DNA from 3 places in the Colwellia psychrerythraea 34H genome. Region 3 is predicted to be linked to each of the others. Evidence: predicted binding sites of a transcription regulator. Region 3 holds the regulator's gene; each other region holds the start of a gene.
The links. Region 3 encodes sigma-54, which starts transcription at its own class of promoters, with help from an activator protein. Its sites were predicted from a motif close to GTTGGCACGNNNNTNGNNT; they were not measured.
Positions count from the first base shown of each region.

Region 1 (3,218 bases), 1.4 Mb from region 3:
GTAACCATGAATAGTACCGGCTTCCATTGTTGATGGCATTTGTGGTGGCGGAGTGACTGAAAGTAAGGCTTGTGCATCAATCTGTCCTGAGTTATCCCCTTTGTGTGGAGCATAATAACCAGGGTGTATTCCGCCGGCAGCTAACCAATAACGTAACTCGTAGTTATGTGTCGAAACAGGAAAGACCATGCCCATCTTAAAGGGCTTACCTTCTGAAGCTAACGATTCTATAACGGGCTTTAATGAATCAGCCTTAATTGGATGAACAGGTCTGCCATCCGCCATTTTAGGAATGTTTGGCTTCATTTTTTTCCAGATATCGTTTGAAACGGTAATGGCATTACCATTTAGATCCATTGAAAAAGGCGTAATTATGTGTGCTTTAGTACCGTATCCCATAGTGGCTGCAATAGGTTGACCCGCAAGCATATGCGCACCATCTAACGTGCCATCAATCACACCATTTAATAGTACTTTCCAGTTAGCTTGTGCTTCAATCGTGACATATAAACCTTCGTCTTCGAAGTAGCCGTTTTCATAAGCGATAGCAATCGGCGCCATATCAGTTAATTTAATAAAACCGAACTTCAACTCTTCCTTTTCTGGTTCGCCAACCGTTTCAGCATGAGCGATATAAGTGCCCGCACAAACGAGTGCAATGCTCAGCGACAAACTTTTTAGGCTAGAGGTTATAGGTTTTTTCCAATTCATAATGAATTCCTTGTAGGATTTATAAAAATGTTAAATAGTAAATATTAAAAACTAATAAAAAATCAAAAAAAAACGCCCACCAATAGTCAACCCGTTAAGGTTGCTTATTGATGAGCGCCATTGCTCGTATAGTGTAAGGCTTATGCCTATCATTATCCCGCAGCGCCGTTGCTGCTAGGTTTATTACACCAATCAGACTAACTCAGTGATCTTTTTAAATGGTCTAAATATCCAATAACATCGTTGCTTTCAATCTCAATAGCCAGCTATTGCTCAATCAAGCGCCTTGTTCTTAAAAATTTATCCTCATTAAAATTTGAACCCTTAATTAATCTGATTGGCATTACTTTATTTTTATCGCCGTTGATAAAAACATTTTATTCTGTGTGTTAACTCAATTTTATTCTTTTGTGTACCTAGCTTTGTACTTGTTTCTGTATTCAGTCCAATCGCTAATTCGATACTATGTTCGATACTATGTTCGATACTATGTTCGATAAAGTAAGTAATACTTATTTATCGTCTTACTTATTACAAAGCAGATAATGTGCCAATATTAAATTCATCGTTTTTACTGGGCTAAAAGCAATTTTTTCCTTTGATTAGCGACTTTAACTGCACAATAATAATGAAATGCACCATATCAGAACACACTCGCTATGCTTTAGATGTTGATAACAACTGACAAACATCAATAATATTTTTTGCCACCATCGCCAATGAACATCCTTGATCCATTGCCATTTTCCTGAGCTTACTATAAGCCTCATTTTCACTTATGTTCTTTTGTTGCATGATAAGCCCCTTCGCCCTTTCAATATACTTTCTGCCTTCTAACTGGGTTTTCGCCTGTTTAAGTTCATTACGTAAAGACTGAACAGCTTTGAAGCGTTCGTTTGCAACTGAAATAATACTTTTGAGTCGTTGAGGTAATATTTCATTAACCACATAAGCACTTACGCCAGATTTAATCGCATTTTTAATCACATTAGGAGAATCATTCTCAGCAAATATAACAATGGGCAAAGGTAATAATTGATTTATTTCAGCGAGTTCTTTCAAAATTGCTTCACTGGGTAAGTCAGTTGCTAGAATAAGAATACTGGGGTTACACAAATCAATTTGTTCAATAATATTGTCATCAAAAGAGATGTGTTTAGTAATATGATAACCAAAATCCATTAATGCATTTTTTAGCATAGAACTAACGTTTGGTTGCTCTTCAATTAAAAGTACGGTGATATCTTCTATTACTGGATCCATTGATTTTTTATGCAACAAGTTCTTTTTATTAACCTGTTTATTGTTAAGGCTCATGTTTTTGTCAACCTAGGTGTTTTTTTAGTTACAATTATGTAATCACAATTGCTTCTTTCATTAAAACCTAATACAAAATCCAAGCCAGTTATTATTATCCTTAAATTACATAAGCTTAGTAAATTGTTCGTCATGGGACTTATGGTTACTTGCACCACAAAAGCTAAAACTCAATATAACAGCGCACATCAAAGTATCATTGGTTAATGACTGAACGATTACATAACGTCAATAAAAACAAGAGCTATCTGGAGTAAACGACATTAGAAGTAGCTATGTATATCTCGCCGCCGCGATAATTGTGCTGCCTACAGCTAAGTATGTCGACAGACGAAAGGATATTCGTTTTTGGTTATTTTGATTGGGGTTTATTAGAAGTAATGGGTGTTCAAACTGATGTAGTACCTTTTATCTGCCCTGTGAGTACGCATAATCTTTGAATTTAATAATCAGTCAATAAGATGGTAGAGGCAACCTACCATTTGAGGTTGCCACACTGTTTTGTGATTCAACTCTACTTTGAGAGCTCTGCAGCAGTATCAACAAAGATGCCTTGCATGTCTTTAGCTTCGCGTTCGGTTTGGCCGCCATGTTTAAGAAATGCAGCAATGATAGTTTGTGTTTTTTCTTCTCTCGCTCGTTCTAAAAAGTATCGTAACTCAAGTTCTGTGCCGACAGCTTCATCTTTGATTGAGGCGGCAATAATTTCTTTATACATCACAATGTCGCGGATCTCCCAACCGACAATAACTGATAACAATTGTGCTAGAAATACATCAAGTTCGGCTTTAAGAACAAACTGAGTAATTATGTTTAAGGTTTCAGCTTGTTGTGCTGTAAAGTCAGCGCCAGTTAGTAATGCTTGAAGTGCTTTACCCTTTCCTAAACGGCGAGCAAACTGCACTGCGCCTTGACCGCCCGTTGGAATGTTAATATATAATTCCGGTTGAGCAAAAGCCGAATTTTCCGTGCCATATGCTAAATCACATGCCATAACAAACTCATTACCGCCACCACGAGCCACACCGTCAACTACAGCAATAGAGAGCTGCTTCATCGCTTTGATATTAGCAATCATGTGATTAAACTCTATTGATGCGGCTTGTCCACCTGAAGTGCCGTTAATAACATTAAGGTCTAAGTGGGCAATAAAAAATGCCTCATGAAACGATTTAAAAACAACAACTTTA
Region 1 is NC_003910.7:3,439,857-3,443,074, forward strand. It holds gene CPS_RS14820 (CmpA/NrtA family ABC transporter substrate-binding protein) at 1-711, opposite strand, end outside; gene CPS_RS14825 (ANTAR domain-containing response regulator) at 1,369-2,028, opposite strand; gene CPS_RS14830 (enoyl-CoA hydratase/isomerase family protein) at 2,543-3,218, opposite strand, start outside.
Region 1: CPS_RS14825 (ANTAR domain-containing response regulator) is a predicted target of sigma-54. The motif match lies at 2,099-2,117, and genes of this name have one in related genera.

Region 2 (3,218 bases), 960 kb from region 3:
TTATTCCTATTTCTTCTATGCATTAGCTCCAGAAGTGCACCTTAAAACATATACTGTAATTGAACATGCGCTTAGAGTAAAAATGAAGCCAAAAAAAACAATGATGCTAAAAGCTCTCATTAATCATGCAGTGGCCCAACGTTGGATTTCAGATGCAGGCTTCCGCCACATAGATAAACCAAACTCAGATAATGAGTGGTGTAAAACGATGGTTACTGTTATCCCAAGCCTTAGAAATTGTAAGGCACATGGTTCAACAATGCTGGTAGGCGATTGTTTACACCATATTTCATCATGCGCTGATTTTATCAATCAATTGTTTCCACGTAATTAAACACGTAACAAGGTGCTTCAACTAGTCTAGACAACTATTTTAGTCCTCTTAGTTCGACGCTATACCTTATCTAATAAATAGAGTGAATATGTTAATCATTAAAGCTACTAAGGTGCACATCCCAGTAATTGCACGACTATTCGATTTGTATAGACAGTTCTATGAATGCAAACCTGATATTGCGTTGGCAGAGCAGTTCATCTCGGAACGTATTGAAAAAGGTGAATCGACAATATTTCTTGTTGAAAAGGATGGTAAAACCTTAGGTTTTGTTCAAATGTATCCTTCTTTTTGCTCTGTTGACGCGGTAAAAATTTATATTCTTTATGATTTGTATGTTGATGACAGCGGCCGTAGCTTAGGAGTAAGTGCTTCATTAATGGATAAAGCCAAAAGTTATGCTAAAGCAGAGGGTGCTTCTCGAATAGATTTAATGACTGCGTTTTCAAACAAAGCGGGTCAACATTTGTATGAGAAACTAGGTTATAAAAAAGTATCTGAAGACTTTCACAATTACTCGTTACAGGTAGAACAAGGCCTTTGAACGAAGCAAAAACAGTTGTATTTAAATGCTCGATTGGACTTAAACACCCATTTATCCTGACCTAAAGATACTAATGGAGCACCATTGGAACCCTTAATAAAAAATAAAGATAAAAAGGGCCCCAAATCAAATTCCCACAGCATAGCTAATTCCGATAATTTAATCTCTCATTGTAAGTCTTTTTATAGAGATCAATTAGCTACTAAAACTGATGTTTTATTACTGAGTTTATGTTCCCTTGGTGCGCTAAGAAGACATTAACAATTTCAAATGTCAGAATTATTTACAGTCAGCTTAATGTTGTATTGCGGACCTTAATAATTTTATTGAGTGCGGTAGTAATTGCCACTTGTAAAATATATGTAAACAAAACAACCGAATATGATTGAACAAGTGTCTTATTATTTTACACTTTTGAATTTATATTTCATTTAAAACACCTAACCAACTGAAAAGAAAGGTTTTTCTTGTTTGGTATGATTTGTGCTTTACAAGTAATACCAAAAACTATAATAGCATTCTAGTTTCAAGGAATGTATTACAAGGGAATATAAAATGAATATGAAAATGTTAAAAGCGGCTTTGGCTGGTTTAGTTTTATCTGTGAGTGGTTTTGCTAATGCTGGGTTGATTCTTGAAATTGGCGATACAGGCGACAATTTAAACACAGCACAATCATTGACAGGAGGCACTACTCAAGTATCAGGTAGTATTAGTACAAATAACGATGTCGACTTGTTTAGCTTTTATTGGGGGGGCGGTTTACTTGATTTAAACGTTTCTCAAGATAATAGCGCTTTAGACACCCAAATATTTTTATTTGACAGTTTAGGCTTTGGTTTATTTCATAACGACGATGCACCTTTCCCTAACTCAATAATCCAAACAGCATTAGCCGCAGGTGAATATTTTGTTGGTATTTCATCATGGTCTAATGATCCACTGTCAGTTGGTGGCGCAATATTTCCAAGTGATTTTTCAGGTCAATTAACTCCAACAGGACCGGGAGGCGCTAGTTCTTTATCAACATGGGAGTACGATGGAAATAGCTCAGGGGCATATTTGTTAAATATATCATCAACAGCTTCACAAGTTCCAGAGCCTTCTACCCTTGCCATCTTTGCATTAGGTATTATGGGTTTAGCATCACGTAAATTTAAGAAACAATCTTAATATTCTCTTTGTAGTAAATTCAAAAAAACATCAATTGTAATGATTGGTGTTTTTTTGTGCCTGGTGATTGGTAAATTAAGTTGCTCCATAAGTAAACCATCACCATAGGATACTCAATCATACCCTCTATTATGACTCTAAAGACTTTCAGGACACGCTAGCATAGAAATATCGCTATCTATTTGTATCACGCCAATGATCCGTTACAGTATTTAATATGCTATGTCCGCTGTCAGGCAAACACTAGCGAGTAGTGGTTGATAAGTCATGTCTGCTATAGATCAAAACATGCGAAAATTTACACAAGAAATTTTCAAGTGCTAACTTCCGCAATGTATATGGACTCCTCCTTTTCATCAAGCATCCCATTCTTAGATTAAGGCGCGTACGTATATTCGGTTTTTAGATGGAGAAGCTATCTCCTAACCCTCAATGTATGCGCATCTCGATTCCTATATGTGGCAACGGGTTTAAATCCCTCACTGCGGAACAGGTTTTATCAAGATGGATATCTTTATCTAATCTTGGCTTACTCGGTGAAACTCTTTTAAAACTTTTTAAATGCAATAGGTAACAGTAATTTAAGCGATTAGTTCTTTCCTATATTCTGTTCCCTGAGTTAGTAATGCCCACGCAGTTCGAACATTTTTATTAGCTAATGCAACGGCTGCTTTACCATAACCCGCACGTTCAATTAATTTGACTAACCACTCATCTTTTTTAGTGGTGACGGATTTCATGCGATGAACGTATGAGCGAGCGCCTTGTATTAATACTGAGCGAAGTCGCTTATTGGCAACAAATTTACTGATACCCATTAAACTCGCTTTACCACCACTACTGTGTTGCTTTGGTGTTAAACCAATATAGGCTGAGAACTCACGACCATTTTTAAACGCGTCGCCAGTACCTAATGTCGAAAATAGTAGGATGGCGCTAATTGGCCCAACGCCTTCCATTTTAGTGAGATTCGAGCATGCTTCATTGTTTTTTACTAATTGTTTAACTTGTTCATCCAACAATCCAACATCATCACGAAGGTCAAGTAAACGTTGATACATTAGATTAAGTGTAGCTCTGAACATATCTGGTATATCATTTTCACCGTCTTCCAAAATGTCAGGTATATTTTTAAAAAGAGAAGCGAAACCTTTAGGAATAAATACG
Region 2 is NC_003910.7:378,845-382,062, reverse strand. It holds gene CPS_RS01710 (hypothetical protein) at 1-334, shown strand, start outside; gene CPS_RS01705 (GNAT family N-acetyltransferase) at 423-878, shown strand; gene CPS_RS23820 (DVUA0089 family protein) at 1,434-2,051, shown strand; gene CPS_RS01695 (IS110-like element ISCps1 family transposase) at 2,633-3,218, opposite strand, start outside.
Region 2: CPS_RS23820 (DVUA0089 family protein) is a predicted target of sigma-54. The motif match lies at 1,349-1,367, and genes of this name have one in related genera.

Region 3 (3,218 bases):
TAGTGAAACCCAGCGCGCTGAGAAACTTGAAAATTTATTAGAAGAGTTTCACATTTGTCATATCAAAGACAATACCGGCATGAGCTTATCCGGTGGCGAAAGACGAAGAGTTGAAATTGCCCGAGCACTCGCTGCAGATCCTCAATTTATTTTATTAGATGAGCCCTTTGCTGGTGTTGACCCAATTTCGGTTGGCGACATTAAAAAAATCATCTTACACTTAAAGCAGCGAGGCATAGGTATCTTGATAACAGACCATAATGTGAGAGAAACATTAGACGTTTGTGAGCATGCTTATATAGTTAGTCATGGTGAAATTATTGCGCAAGGTAATGCAGATCAAATTCTTGCTAATCAAAAAGTCAGAGATGTATACCTTGGCGAACAATTCACGCTATAGTAAAGCGATAGGCTAGTATATTTAGCCAGAATACTTAATAGAATAGTAGTTACCCATTGTAATAGCGTAACTACTAAGAATAATAAATAGGAAATCATATAACCTAGATGCGCCCTACACTACAGCTCCGTATTGGACAACACTTAACAATGACTCCACAATTGCAACAAGCTATTAAGCTGTTGCAATTGTCTACGTTAGAGTTACAACAAGAAATTCAAGAAGTTTTAGAGAGCAATCCATTACTTGAACTTGATGAAAAAGCTCAAAGTGATAATTCAAGTGAACAAAATAATCTTGAAGAAGCCTTTTCATCCAATACTAATGAAGAAAAAACGGATCAACCTGCGGGCGATGGTAGTGAAGAACAGCAGGCCAGTATTGACGAAATCAGTACTACTGAGGCGATGGAAAAAAGTGATATACCAGAAGAACTAAATATAGATACTACTTGGGAAGAAAGCTACAGTGCTGGGGTATCAAATACTGGCGCAGTAAGTAGCCCTGCTGATGACTACACCTATCAGGGTGAAACCACTGATTCCATTCAAGATCATTTATTATGGCAAATGGAATTAACCCCTTTCAGCGATACTGATAAAACCATCGCAATTGCTATTATAGAAGCAGTCGATGACGCCGGTTATTTAACTGTATCACCAGAAGATATCTTAGAGAGTGTTGGCACTGAAGGGCTCGAGCTTGATGAAGTAGAAGCCGTATTAAAACGTATTAATATGTTTGATCCTATTGGTGTCGCAGCTCGCTCCATTCCTGATTGCTTACTTATTCAATTAAATCAATTTAGTGCTGATACCCCTTACCTGAAAGAAAGTAAATTAATAATCAACGACCATATCGATCTACTTGGTAATCGAGACTATCGCCAGTTAATGCGTAAAACCAAATTAAAAGAAGATCAGCTACGTGAAGTAATGCGTTTAATTCAAAGCTTGAACCCTCGTCCGGGTGATGCGGTAATTAAAGGCGATGACCAGTATGTTATTCCAGATGTTTCTGTTGAGAAAAAAAATGGCCGTTGGGTCGTTGAATTAAATTCTGATACTGCACCTAAATTGTCGATTAATAAACAGTATGCGGCAATGTCTAAAACAATGAAGTCGTCAACTGATGATGGACAATTTATTAGATCCAACTTACAAGAAGCTAAATGGTTTATTAAGAGTTTAGAATCTCGCAATGACACACTACTTAAAGTGTCCAATTGTATTGTTCAACGCCAGCAAGGTTTTTTAGAACATGGTGCTGAAGCCATGAGACCTATGGTACTAAACGATATAGCTGAAGCTGTTGATATGCACGAATCCACCATCTCACGTGTTACAACACAAAAGTATATGCACACGCCAAGAGGCATCTTTGAACTCAAGTACTTCTTCTCTAGTCATGTCAGTACAGAGAATGGTGGTGAATGTTCATCTACAGCAATTCGTTCTTTGATTAAAAAACTTATCTTAGCGGAAACACCTGCTAAACCGTTAAGTGATAGTAAAATGGCTAACTTATTAGCTGAGCAGGGAATAAAAGTGGCACGACGTACAATTGCTAAATATCGAGAATCATTAGCGATACCACCGTCAAATCAACGTAAGAGTTTACTTTAGAAGACTACAATAAAAGGATCATGTTTATGCAAATTAATCTTTCTGGACACCATGTTGAAGTAACTAGTTCATTGCGCGAATATGTCGATACAAAATTCTCAAAATTAGAACGACATTTTGATCACATTAATAATGTCCATGTTGTACTTACCGTAGAAAAGCTTAATCAAAAAGCTGAAGCTAATGTTCATATGAATGGCAGTGAAGTATTTGCTTCTGCAGTCAACACCGATATGTATGCCTCTATTGATACCTTAGTTGATAAACTTGATAGGCAGATTCTTAAGTATAAAGCTAAGGTTTCTCATCATTAAGTTGAGTTAGCCCGAAAGACCGCTTTAAAGTAATTAAAGCCTATTAAAGCAGGCGTCCTGAGCTAAATGATTTAGCGTAAGTGGCGCCTTAAAACCATTAACACGATTATGCAATTATCCGAAATATTAACAACAAGCTGTACTAGTTGTGATGTAGCAGTAACCAGTAAAAAACGTATTCTAGAAAGAATTTGTCAACTCGCTGCGATTCAAATAACTGATATAGAGCAAGATGAACTATTAGATAGTTTACTCAATAGAGAAAAAATGGGTAGCACTGGTATAGGTAACGGTATTGCGATCCCACATGGTCGATTGCCCAATACAAGTAAAGCTGTTGCGGTGTTAATAACAACAGAAAAGGCAATCGATTTTGATGCCATAGATAATAGAGACGTAGATATTTTTGTTGCCTTATTTGTGCCCGAAAATAGCTGCCAAGAACATTTAGATACGCTACAAAATATTGCTAAACTATTTAGTGATAAAAAGATGATCAAGCAAGTTCGAAAATGCAATGATAATCAGGCACTCTATAACTTAATTCAACAAGCAAGCTAGCAATAGATATACCCAAGCCACTTGAAGCTGTGTGTTTCAGGACCGCTGAGCGATTTATGATCAAGGCGCCTCATTTTATTAAGGATTATTCCCTTAAAAAAGGAGGCAACGACGAGCATAAGCCGCTCAGGGGCCCCATAGGGCTGGTTTAGAAACGCTTTATGCTACGTTATTGATTTCGACAATAGAATAACTATTCTCTTCAATCAATGCCTTGCCTAAAGGCGTTTCTAATTCCAGCTGAAACCTGCATCTTCATGTGGCTTGGGTATAAGTTGCCGCGCATTCGGAATAGTATAAATGAAATTAATCATTGTT
Region 3 is NC_003910.7:4,793,973-4,797,190, forward strand. It holds gene lptB (LPS export ABC transporter ATP-binding protein) at 1-400, shown strand, start outside; gene CPS_RS20365 (RNA polymerase factor sigma-54) at 508-2,025, shown strand; gene hpf (ribosome hibernation promoting factor) at 2,052-2,339, shown strand; gene ptsN (PTS IIA-like nitrogen regulatory protein PtsN) at 2,448-2,900, shown strand; gene rapZ (RNase adapter RapZ) at 3,201-3,218, shown strand, end outside.